Regions from separate parts of the Rhizobium sp. CC1099 genome, predicted to be linked through region 1. Evidence: predicted binding sites of a transcription regulator. Region 1 holds the regulator's gene; each other region holds the start of a gene.

Evidence for each region. The regulator LexA, encoded in region 1, represses DNA repair genes until DNA is damaged. The targets are predictions, from matches to a motif close to TGTTCNNNNTGTGTTCNG.
Region 2: the regulator LexA is predicted to act here: its motif matches at 2,182-2,199, upstream of dnaE (DNA polymerase III subunit alpha).
Region 3: the regulator LexA is predicted to act here: its motif matches at 1,331-1,348, upstream of QA644_RS19010 (metallopeptidase family protein).

The regions. Positions count from the first base shown of each region.
Region 1 covers NZ_CP121641.1:1,514,286-1,518,442, reverse strand. Annotated here, with positions in the region: gene kdsA (3-deoxy-8-phosphooctulonate synthase) at 1-510, opposite strand, end outside; gene QA644_RS07810 (VOC family protein) at 507-1,385, opposite strand; gene lexA (transcriptional repressor LexA) at 1,591-2,307, shown strand; partial or broken gene QA644_RS07800 (hypothetical protein) at 2,288-2,517, opposite strand; gene gltA (citrate synthase) at 3,245-4,157, shown strand, end outside.
Region 2 covers NZ_CP121641.1:1,122,041-1,126,197, forward strand. Annotated here, with positions in the region: gene QA644_RS05620 (lipoprotein-releasing ABC transporter permease subunit) at 1-305, shown strand, start outside; gene QA644_RS05625 (ABC transporter ATP-binding protein) at 321-1,004, shown strand; gene QA644_RS05630 (DUF5680 domain-containing protein) at 1,005-1,469, opposite strand; gene QA644_RS05635 (hypothetical protein) at 1,541-2,119, opposite strand; gene dnaE (DNA polymerase III subunit alpha) at 2,425-4,157, shown strand, end outside.
Region 3 covers NZ_CP121641.1:3,817,411-3,821,567, forward strand. Annotated here, with positions in the region: gene QA644_RS19000 (DNA polymerase Y family protein) at 1-323, opposite strand, end outside; gene QA644_RS19005 (hypothetical protein) at 364-1,308, opposite strand; gene QA644_RS19010 (metallopeptidase family protein) at 1,473-1,910, shown strand; gene QA644_RS19015 (DUF1737 domain-containing protein) at 1,912-2,118, opposite strand; gene QA644_RS19020 (CoA ester lyase) at 2,115-3,038, opposite strand; gene QA644_RS19025 (hypothetical protein) at 3,150-3,380, shown strand; gene leuD (3-isopropylmalate dehydratase small subunit) at 3,470-4,078, shown strand.

The sequences.
Region 1 (4,157 bases):
CAGAACATTCGAATTGCCGCTCTGATTTAGCTTGGCGAGAACATTCTTCATGTCCCAGGGAGCGAGAAACTGGCCCTTCTTGACGTTGATGACACGGCCGGTCTTCGCGGCTGCGACAAGCAGGTCCGTCTGACGGGAGAGGAAGGCCGGGATCTGCAGAACGTCCACGACCTCGGCGACCCGCGCGCATTGCTCTTCCGAATGGATATCTGTCAGAACCGGAATGCCGAGTTCCTTCTTGAGGTCGGCGAAGACTTCCAAGCCCTTCTCTAGACCGATACCGCGTTTGCTCGACAGCGAAGAGCGGTTCGCCTTGTCGAAGGAGGTCTTGTAGACGAGCCCGATGCCGAGCTTGCCGCAAAGCTCCTTGAGCGTGCCCGCAACCATGAAGGCATGGTCGCGGCTCTCCATTTCGCATGCGCCGGCGATCAGCGACAGCCTGCCACTGTTTGAAAATACGACGCGGCCGGCACCTTCGCCGACTGCGACTTCGGAATTCGTATTGCTCATCGGATCTCCTCGAAGGCGAAGATCGCACCTTGGCCGGGCGCAGGCTTCACCAGGACTCTGTTGTTCTTGCGTGTATAGGGCATCCCGTTATCAGCCAAAAGCGCTTCTGTCACGGCAAGATCGGTGGTGCGGAAAACGATAGCGCTGCCTCTTAGCCCCTTATCCACGGATAACGGCACCGAATCGAAATAAGCCTCCATCCCTTCCGGCGACAGAAGACTGATCCTGGCATTCGCTGCCGCGATCGCCACGCCAAACGGTGTCCGCTCGATTTCCGTCGTAGACACGGCCAACTGAAGGAACGAGCCGAAGGCTTCAGGCTCGGGCGCGCTTAGCACCATCTCCGAGATACCGGTTGCACCGTTCGCATGCTTTTCCAGCGCGCTCCGATCGGCCGGAAAGGCGTTGATGCGCTGGCAGTCAAAGAGGAAGAAATCCGGCACCCGAAGATCGGCGGCAAAGGCAAGCTTGAAAGTGCCTGTCGATTGCGACCCGTCCGGCATCTTGATCAGGCGCGAAAACTCCAGCATGGCGCCGCCGCTCTTTCTCGCACGCACGAAATGAGCATGGTCGGCGTCCGCGTCCTCCGTGCTGAATGCGGCCGCAGAGAATCCGTCATTGCCGCACCGGAAACGAAAGGCCTGGTCGCGCGCCACAAAGACGTTTCCGTGCCGCACTGATTCTTCACATTCTTTCGCGCTCGCGACGCCAAGCGGCTCGAGATAGGTCTTGTCGGCGAAAAAAACGCAAGCATTCACCGTACCGAAAGGATGACGGCCCTCGGCGGCAACCGTGAACCCCAATCGTCCCAGCCGCTCCCGCGCGAGATCGATGTTGGTGACCGGTAGAACAAGATGATCCAACGGATGCAGCATGGCGTCAGGTCTCCATTTAATGTGCTGAAGATGTGTGCCGCTATGTGGTCAATGCAAGCTGAAAGCGCTGATCCGGCAAACAAAAGTTTCCAAAAATGAACGCAGTTGAGACGAAGTTTTACGAAAATTTAGGTACTTGCGGAACACATATGGAACATATAGTGTCCGTTCTGGCTTTGTTTCACGAATTTGGGGTTAAACTTCGATGCTGACACGCAAACAACAGGAGCTTCTCCTCTTCATTCATGAGCGTATGAAGGAATCCGGCGTTCCGCCATCGTTTGACGAAATGAAGGATGCGCTGGATCTCGCGTCCAAATCCGGCATCCACCGGCTGATTACCGCTTTGGAAGAGCGCGGTTTCATTCGTCGCCTACCGAATCGGGCCCGCGCGCTTGAAGTGATCAAGCTGCCGGAAGCCTACAGCCCGAGCATCCAGCCCCGCCGCGGCTTTTCGCCGAGCGTCATCGAGGGCAGCCTCGGCAAGCCGCAGCCTGCTGCCGCCGCGCCGAAGCCGGCGAACGAAGACAATAACAGCTCCATTTCGGTTCCCGTCATGGGCCGTATTGCGGCAGGCGTGCCGATCTCGGCGATCCAGAACAACACGCACGACATCAACGTTCCGGCCGATATGCTCGGCTCCGGCGAACACTACGCGCTTGAGGTCAAGGGCGATTCGATGATCGATGCTGGCATCTTCGATGGCGACACGGTCATCATCCGCAACACCAGCACCGCCAATCCCGGCGACATTGTCGTGGCACTGGTCGATGACGAGGAAGCGACGCTGAAGCGGTTCCGCCGCAAGGGTGCGTCCATCGCGCTGGAAGCGGCGAACCCCGCCTACGAGACGCGCATCTTTGGACCGGATCGCGTAAAGGTTCAGGGTAAGCTCGTCGGCCTTATCCGCCGCTACCATTGACCGGCAGCGCGTCGCCGGCAAAGGCGACGGCGCGCCACTCATAGGCGTGGCGGGGGCGATCGAGTTTCTCGAAGGCGGTTGTCCAAAGCACGGTTCGACGGCGCCGGTTTTCCGCAAGGTTTCATTCGCGAAATGCACTGCGCCGCATCGGCAGGCGCCGAACCGCAGCCTTGCCCGCGTGACGACGATGTCCGCGGCATCGCAAGCCGGGCGTGGCACCGTTCCGCATCGCATTTCTTGCCTCTTCCTGCTGCTCCGGTGAAATTTCGCTTTCCCTCCGTCTTTCGCGGGTCGCAGCGCCTTCACGGCTGCTTTCGGTCAAAGCCAAAGCGCTGAGCGAAACATTCGTGCCGGACGCAAACCAGATCGCCGCCCCAAGCCCGAAAAAACCGTCGCAAAGCGCAGGCGTGTGCCCTGAGCGGCTCCTTAGCTCGCCATTTGCAGGCCGAAAGCCTTGGGTATGCAGCCACAATGACTGATCGGTGGCTACGGGACTGAACGGTGGCTATTGACGGGCGAGAGCTCTGCTTTTGCCAAAGGCTTCTTCCCGCATTCCAAAAGCGCAAGCCGGGAAGCGCGCACACTGCTTGTCCGCGACATCTGCTGAAGCGGAATGCGCAGCTCGGCCGTTTTCAACTCCGGCATGCACCCAGCCCGCTGACACCCTATGAATACAACCAGAATGCAGCCCTGAGGGCGTTTCAGCAACAATAATCGATTGAAAAAAGTCCAAAAAAATGGATTGCAAAAAGCCGAATTAAATCATTGGCTTCCGCTATGCGCCTCCGGCATCGCAGGAGTGTCTAAAAGTTGATACTGCGATGCACAAAATGGCGCCACGGTAACTTGGCATTGGCGCCGTGATCATATAGCTATCGGAGAGGACGCTTAACCCTATGGCGCTTTTATGGCGCCGCCGCCAGTTTGGAGGATCAGCATGACGGATCAAAGCGCAACAATCAAAATCGGCGACAAAACCGCCAATCTTTCCGTGAAAAGCGGAACGATCGGTCCGGATGTCATCGATATTGGTGCACTCTATAAAAACACCGGTTCCTTCACGTACGATCCTGGTTTCACCTCGACCGCTTCCTGTGAATCGAAGATCACCTATATCGACGGCGATGAAGGCATTCTGCTGCATCGCGGCTACCCGATCGAACAGCTTGCCGAACATGGCGACTTCCTGGAAGTCTGCTATCTGCTGCTTTACGGCGAATTGCCGACGGCTGCCCAGAAGAAGGATTTCGACTACCGCGTCACGCATCACACCATGGTGCACGAGCAGATGTCTCGCTTCTTCACCGGCTTCCGCCGCGACGCCCATCCGATGGCCGTCATGTGCGGCTGTGTCGGCGCTCTGTCTGCCTTCTACCACGACTCGACAGACATCACCGATCCGCATCAGCGCATGGTCGCAAGCCTGCGCATGATAGCCAAGATGCCGACTATCGCGGCCATGGCCTACAAGTACTATATCGGCCAGCCGTTCGTTTATCCGAAGAACGATCTCGACTACGCCTCGAACTTCCTGCGCATGTGCTTCGCGGTACCGTGCGAAGAATATGTCGTGAACCCGGTCCTCTCGCGCGCCATGGACCGTATCTTCATCCTGCACGCCGATCACGAGCAGAACGCCTCGACCTCGACGGTTCGCCTCGCCGGCTCTTCGGGCGCCAACCCGTTCGCATGCATCGCGGCCGGCATTGCCTGCCTTTGGGGCCCGGCTCATGGCGGTGCCAACGAGGCGGCGCTCAACATGCTTTCGGAAATCGGCTCGGTCGAGCGCATTCCGGAATATATCGCCCGCGCCAAGGACAAGAATGACCCGTTCCGCCTCATGGGCTTCG
Region 2 (4,157 bases), 390 kb from region 1:
CCATCATGCGCATCTTCTTCATGACCGGTGCTGCGATCGGCATCGTCGGCACTATTGCTGGCGTGCTGCTCGGCGTCGTCGTCTGCATCAACATCGAGTCGATCCGCCAGTTCTTCTCCTGGGTCACGGGCGCCGTGCTCTTCAATCCGCAACTCTATTTCCTGAGCCAGCTGCCGGCCGAGATGAGTCTCGGCGAGACGGTCTCTGTCGTCGTCATGGCGCTGGCGCTCTCCTTTCTCGCGACCATTTTCCCCGCCTGGCGGGCCTCGCGGCTCGATCCGGTGCAGGCGCTCCGCTACGAATAAGGAATGCTGATTTCAATGAAACGGAACGTCGTTCTCAAGCTTTCCGGCGTCGAGCGTCACTATGGCCAGGGCGATACCGTGCTCACCATTCTGAAGGGCGCCAATTTTACCCTCCACAGCGGCGAGATCGTCGCCCTGGTCGCTCCTTCGGGCACCGGCAAATCGACGCTGCTGCATGTCGCGGGCCTGCTGGAGCATCCGGACGGCGGCGAAGTCATCGTCAACGGTCAAGTCTGTGAAGGGCTGACCGACGAGAAGCGCACGGCGATCCGCCGCAGCGAGATTGGCTTCGTCTACCAGTTCCACCATCTCCTCCCGGAGTTTTCGGCCCTCGAGAATATCATGATGCCGCAGATGATTGCCGGTCTGCCGCGAAAGGAGGCGGGCGAACGCGCAAAGCAGCTGCTCGACTATATGCGCATCGGCCACCGCGCCAGCCATCGTCCCGGCGAGCTTTCGGGCGGCGAGCAGCAGCGGGTCGCGATTGCGCGCGCGGTTGCCAATGCGCCGACCGTGCTTCTCGCCGATGAGCCGACCGGGAACCTCGATCCCGAGACCGCGAGCTACGTGTTCGATGCGCTGGAGGCGCTCGTCCGCCAGTCCGGTCTTGCAGCGCTGATCGCCACTCATAACCACGAACTCGCCGGCCGCATGGACCGTCGCGTGACCATCAGCGACGGTAAGGTTGTCGAGTTCTGATTAGGGGCGGATGAGGCCGCCTCGGTAGTCCAGCTCGTAGGCTCTCCGCTCTGCAACGATGATCATTTCCCGTCCGCTGAAGTGATCGCAATCGCCGGTGCTGTGGTCGGCATAAAAGCCGAAGGCATGCTCGAATTCCATGCCGCCCAGGAAGCGACTGTATTCGGCATACATCGTCGAAAGCGCGGCTTTGATGACGGCGCCTGCCTTCTCCCCATCGATCAGCGTCGGCTCGACAATGCGGCCGAAATAGTTCATCACCCAGACGGGCTCGCCGCCCAGCCACACGACTTCTTGTCCGGCGAAATCCGTTCCGCCGAAATAGCTGTCGAGATAGCGCCATTCTCCGCGCTCGTAGCCGATGTCGTGCGATCCGCTGCGGCAGGGGTCCAGCTTTCTCCCGCCGCCGACATAGGTATTTGCCTTCGCTTCGACGATGAAGCCGTTCAATGCAGCAAGATTCATGGCTCTCGGCCTCCCGCGCTGAAGCTCTCCCAAAAACATATGCCTGTAAAGAACAAAAAGAGAACTGGCGACTATTGGCCGCAGATCGATTGACCGGTTTCGTCGTTCCACTGCTCGATGGTGATCACGCGCGGCGCGGCTTTTACGTCCTTTCCGTTCTTCTGCAACTTGCCGGTCAGCGCATTGTAGTCGCATGAACCGCCGGCATTGGGATCGAGCGTGTCGTAGTGATTGTGGGTGTAGCCGGCGACAACGAATTGCTTGTTGCGGTAGGCAAGCGTCAGCGTCAGATCCCAGCGCTCGCGGCCGATCGCGCTGTTTTGGGAATGGACTGCAATGGAGGATTTGCCGGCAGCCTTGATCGTGGGCTCTTGGCCGAAAACGCCGTCTGTATCCGTGCTGCCCCAGATCTTACTGGGCGCGCTTGCCGAAAGCCTGAGCAGTTCGTGGTCGGCGTCGCGCAGATAGATGTAGATGCCGATCTGCTCTTTTCTCTCCGCATCGGCCGGTGCGACGAGGATAGCCAGATCCAGCTTGCCGTCGCCGTTCCAGTCTCCCGTCGCGCCATCGACGATGGCGCCAGGGTTTATGTCCGCAGCCGACGTCGCCGTTGCGACGAGAATGGCGGTGAATGCAATGACAACCCTCATAATTCTCCTCCGGTCCGCCGTTAACTATGCGCAAATGATTCCTGTTGACAACAGAACAATAGCGGAACAAATTGGAAACATAACGAGTAAAGGAGAGCCAGATGACTGACATGATCCGTGATATCGCAGCATTCACCTCCATTGCAATGTTCGTTGCCAGCTTTTCATTGATCCTCATGGCACTTTAAGTTTTCAGGGGACCGCATCGCTTTCATGCGGTCCGCACAAGGGACTGCTTCTGGACATCGCTGTCATCAACGCCGACAATGCAAACCGATTCATTCGGGCGATTGGAAGGGTATGAAATGGCGGATGCGCACAGCGGCTTCGTCGGCGGTACGCCGGGTTTCGTGCATCTGCGTGTCCACTCGGCTTATTCGCTCCTTGAAGGGGCGCTGCCGCTGAAGAAGATCCTTTACAAGGCATCGGGCGATAGCCAGCCGGCGATCGCCATCACAGACACCAACAATCTGTTCGTCGCTCTCGAATTTTCGCAAAAGGCGATGGAAGAGGGGCTACAGCCGATCATCGGCTGCCAGCTGTCGATCGATATGGACGGCCTGGAGACAGAAAGGCGCGGCGGTCAGCAGGCGCTGGCCAAGCTGCCCTCGATCGTCGTGCTTGCCGCGACCGCGGAAGGCTACGAGCGGCTCGTCGATCTCGTCAGCCGCGCTTATCTCGGCGGCGACGACAACCAGGCGGTCCATATCAGGGCATCCTGGCTGGAAGAGGCCGGAACCGAAGGGCTGATCGCGCTGACGGGTGCGCTTGGCGGTCCCGTCGATGGGGCACTGAAGCAGGGCCATGCCGCGCAGGCGCAAACCCGGCTGCTTGCCCTGAAGCGCCTCTTCCCAGACCGGCTCTATGTCGAATTGCAGCGCCACGGAACCTATGACAAGCGCCATGAGCAGAAGGTCGTGGGGCTTGCGTATGAGCACGATCTGCCGTTGGTGGCGACCAACGAGGCCTTCTTCCCGACGCGCGACGATTATGATGCCCATGATGCGCTGATGGCCGTTGCCCATAACGCCATCGTCTCGGACGACAGCCGCTTCCGCCTGACGCCGGACCACTATTTGAAGAGCCGCGCCGAGATGGCGAAACTCTTTGCCGATCTGCCGGAAGCGCTGCAAAACACGGTCGAGATCGCCCGCCGCTGCTCCTTCGTACTGAAGACCCGTAAGCCCATCCTGCCGCGCTTTACCGGCGCCACCGACGATCCCGAGGAGGCGGAACGCGCCGAAGCGCTGGAGCTCCGCCGGCAGGCGGAGGAGGGCCTCGACATGCGCCTTTCGACGCTCGGCATGTCGCCCGGCTATGAGGAGAAGGATTACCGCGAACGGCTGGAATTCGAACTCAGCGTCATCGAGCGCATGCGGTTTCCGGGCTACTTCCTGATCGTTGCGGACTTCATCAAATGGGCAAAGCAGCATGATATCCCTGTTGGCCCCGGCCGCGGTTCCGGTGCAGGCTCGCTCGTCGCCTATGCGCTGACGATCACCGACGTCGACCCGTTGCGCTTTTCGTTGCTCTTCGAACGCTTCCTCAATCCGGAACGCGTCTCGATGCCCGACTTCGACATCGACTTCTGCCAGGACCGCCGCGAAGAGGTGATCCGCTACGTGCAGCAGAAATACGGCCGCGCACAGGTGGCGCAGATCATCACCTTCGGTTCGCTGCAGGCGCGCGCTGCCCTCCGCGACGTCGGCCGTGTGCTGGAAATGCCTTACGGCCAGGTCGACAAGATCTGCAAGCTGGTGCCGAACAATCCGGCCAATCCGACGCCGCTCTCCAAGGCGATCGAGGAGGAGCCAAAGCTTCAGGAGGAGGCAGCGAAGGAGCCCGTGGTGGCGCGCCTGCTCGATATCGCCCAGAAGATCGAGGGCCTTTACCGCCACGCCTCGACGCACGCCGCCGGCATCGTCATCGGCGACCGGCCGCTCTCGAAGCTGGTTCCGATGTATCGCGACCCGCGCTCCGATATGCCGGTCACCCAGTTCAACATGAAGTGGGTCGAGCAGGCCGGCCTCGTAAAGTT
Region 3 (4,157 bases), 2.0 Mb from region 1:
CCCGGCGACGAAGAGATCGCGCCGCGGACATCGAACCCCATATGGAAGAGCCGGGAAAGGATATCCTTGAGCATGGCCCTTTCGCCGCCAAAGAGATGGGCGCAGCCGGTAATATCCAGAAACAGCCCGTCCTTGCCGCCGAATGCCACCAGCGGCGTATAACGGTCGCACCAATCAGCGATGCCCTCGAGAAGCCGACGATCGGCCGCCAGATCTTCCTCGATGACATCCAGAAGCGGGTATATGGCACGCGCTTCTGCTACTCCCTGGTTTTTCTTCAGTTTAATCCGTTCCGCCACCTCATCGAGCGCCGTTAGGCGCATGGCATTGTTGAGCCGTCCAGAACAGACGATCGGCGGCGCATCAGGGCGTCCGGCCGAACGCCAGGACAGACCCCACCTCTTGCGGGCGATCCTGTCGGTTGGAAGATGGGGAAAGCTGAGCGACAGAATGCGCTGATTGCTCGCCTGGAGAACGAGTGCGCTCTGGTTGGCTAACGGGGAAAAACCGGCGGTCATGAGGGTTCCACTCCAGAAGAAAGGAGAGGGGAGCCGCGTTGCGGCTCTTCTCCAGGATGAGACGAAAAACCGGATTGCCGATGCCGCCCTCTAGCATCGAACCATCCGGCAGAGGCCGTGCGCTGGCTGGCGCAGGTTCGGCACGGAATCGGAAAAAGGCGCTGCTCGCCTCCTCCTCGCCGCCCTGCCGCAACAGAAAAAGCGGGCGGCCGGAAGCCCTTGCCCGCATGCTCAATCGCCGGCTTTCTGTAAGACCGAATTGGGCCGGATTGCCGCGCACCTCCAGGATCGTGGCTGGGAAGACGCCGCTTTCGACAGCCGTTTCGGCAAGCCACAGCGCCTCTTCCAGCTTGTGTGGCGAGGCCATGAGAAAGCGTTCCGGCTCCAATCCGAAATTCTTGAGGCCAACAGCATAGGGATGCCCTGCTTCCATTGTGCATACTCTGTCACCAATCCAAAAAACCGGCATGCCATCCGCCGCCTCCTGCCGCTGCTGCCAGGCCGCAAGCGCCAGCACGAAACCGCTGGCGCCAGCTGCATCCCGCAGCATCAGAGACCGGACTTCGGTAATGCCGTTAAGCGGTAGACCGCCTTCGAGCGCTTCATCGAGAATTGGAATGTCAAAGGACAGACGCAGCGGCGTTTTTGCAGGTCTCGAATAGGTTTCATCACCAGCCGCAAAAGCTTCTTGTGCCGCCGCCGCAAGCGCCGGTGCCGGTTTGCCTTCGAGTTTCGCAATGGTTTCGCGGAGCGCAAAAAGCTGCTCGCGCGCCACGGCCGTCTGCGCCATGACGTTCACTCCAAAGTCAGATTGTTCCTGTTATGTTCTTATGGATTCCAGAGCTTTCTAAAAGAGTCAACAACCAATTCTTATGAATTTATTCCTGCCTTTGATTCCACACTCGAAAATCCACCGCAAAGGTTCTATATGGGCGCCAAAGGAAGGGAATTTTCATGGCCCGCATAGACCAGAGCGAGGATTGGCGGGACCGCCATGCCCCAACGCTCAGCACATTCGAGTCCCTGGCGATGGAGGCCTATAGCCACTTGCCGGATGAATTTCGCTCGCTCACCGACAATCTCACGATCGAAATCGAAGATTTTCCCGACGACGATGTTTTCGAGGATATGGCGCTGGAAACGCCGTTCGACCTGCTTGGCCTTTTCGAAGGCCGGGGTATTTCCGAGCGCTTCACGGTCGAGACCGGCGAGATGCCCAATCGCATCCGCCTCTACCGGCGTCCCATTTTGGATTATTGGGCGGAAAACGATGAAACGCTCGGAGACATCATCACCCACGTCCTCATCCATGAGATCGGTCACCATTTCGGCCTGAGCGATGACGACATGGAGCGGATCGAAGCGAGCGTCGAGGAGGCCGTCGAGCGCTGAGCTATTGCTCGGAGAGCTTCATCTCCGGATGATAATCCTTGCCTTCGACCTCTTTGACGATCGCCTGACCGGCAATCACCTGGCCGGTCTGAATATTGTAGGTCAGCGACGGTGCACCGTGAAGCGACCAGCCCTTGTTGAGCGCATCGGTTACGCGATGGCAGAACGCGGCGTCGTCCTGGCCGGTCAGAAGGCGATAGAGCTTCATGATAAAGGCTTTCGTTCAATAGTCTGGCGTTCGGCAATCAGGCGGGCTTTATGGACCAGGCTTTCCGCCTGGACAAGATGCAGGCGCTCGATCATCCGGCCGTTCAAAGTGATGACGTTGAGACCTTCGGCCGAAGGATCGGCGAAAGCGGCGATGATTTCTTCCGCCTCCCGGATGGCAGCCTCATCGGGAGCGAAGTGCCGGTTGGCAGCCTCGATCTGCATCGGATGGATCAGCATTTTGCCGTCGTAGCCCATGGCCCGGGCATGCGCGCATTCGGCTTCGAAGGCATCTGTTTCCTTAAAATCGTTGAAAACGCTATCGATCGCATCGAGACCATAGGCGCGCACGGCGAGGATGACCTGCATCAGCCACGGAACGAGATAGGTTCGGCCCGGTTGAGGCAGAACGCCGGTCTCCTTGCGCAGATCGTTCAGCCCGACGACGAAGCAATCGAGTCTCGAGCCCAGGGTGCGGCCAGCCTCTGCGATTGCCGCCGCGTTCAGGATACCGCGCGGCGTCTCGATCATCGCCCAGATACGCAAGGTCTCTGGCGCATCCGCATCAGCAAGAAGGTCGCTCACGGCCGTGACATCCTGCGGTTCGTCCACCTTCGGCAAAAGCACCGCATCCGGCCGCAGCGCCTGTACGAGCTCCATATCGGCATGGCCGAAACCCGACGAAAGCGCATTGATGCGGATGATCTTTTCCTTGTTCGCAAGTGGCTTGCCCGAAAAGAAGGTTTTCAGGTTTTCGCGCGCCTGCTCCTTCTTCTCCAGCGCCACGGAATCTTCGAGATCGAAAATGACGGCATCGCAACCGAGCGCATGGGTCTTTTCGAGAGCGCGGAGATTGATCGCGGGAACGCTCAGCACAGAGCGGTGCAAACTGAAGGAACGGATGGGCGAGTTCTGGCTCATCACGAATGTGTGCCAAGCTTTGTGAAGACTGACAAGACAACAAAAAGCCATGCTTGACTTGCAGAAATAAAAAACAAGGACCACATTCCTTTCGAAGAAAGGTCTAAACTCATGCAGAATATACGCTCCATCTTCCTCATGCTGGCAGGGATCACTGTATTCGTGGCGCTCGCTGCTCTCACCTTTTCGGTGACGCTCGCCGTTGGCGGTATCCTGACCGTGCTCATGGCCGGCCGCGCGCTTTCGATGAAGATGAAGCCGGCGCCCGTCCGCGCCAAGGCTGAGCCAAAGCGCGAAATGCGCATCTGGAACGACGGCCGCGGCACGATCATCGATCTCTAAGCGCGTCCCAAGATTCTCCTTCATTTTTACGGCGTTTTGCTCTATTGCCGGAGCAATCGTTGAAAAACGGCATACAAAGGCAGGTTTCCATGGAAAAGTTCGTGAAGCTCACGGGCGTTGCAGCACCCCTCCCGGTCGTCAATATCGACACGGACATGATCATTCCCAAGGATTACCTGAAGACCATCAAGCGCACCGGCCTCGGCAAAGGCCTCTTCGCGGAAGCCCGCTACAACGAAGACGGCACGTCGAACCCGGATTTCGTGCTCAACAAACCGGCATATCAGAATGCCAAGATTCTCGTTGCCGGCGATAATTTCGGCTGCGGTTCCTCGCGCGAGCATGCCCCGTGGGCGCTTCTCGATTTCGGCATCCGCTGCGTCATCTCCACAAGCTTCGCGGACATCTTCTACAACAACTGTTTCAAGAACGGCATTCTCCCGATCAGGGTCAGCCAGGAAGACCTCGACAAACTGATGGACGACGCTTCGCGCGGTTCCAACGCCATCCTGACGGTTGATCTCGAAAACCTGGAAATCACCGGCCCGGACGGTGGTTCGATCAAGTTTGACCTCGACGAATTCAAGCGCCACTGCCTGCTGAACGGTCTCGACGATATCGGCCTGACGCTGGAAAAGGCCTCTGCGATCGACAAGTTCGAAAAGTCAAACGCCGCATCGCGTCCCTGGGCAGCTTAATCGCCCAAACACGGCATGCGATCAAGCCGGGCTTCCACCCGGCTTTTTCTTTGCTTCCAAGCCGGGATGCACATCGCCA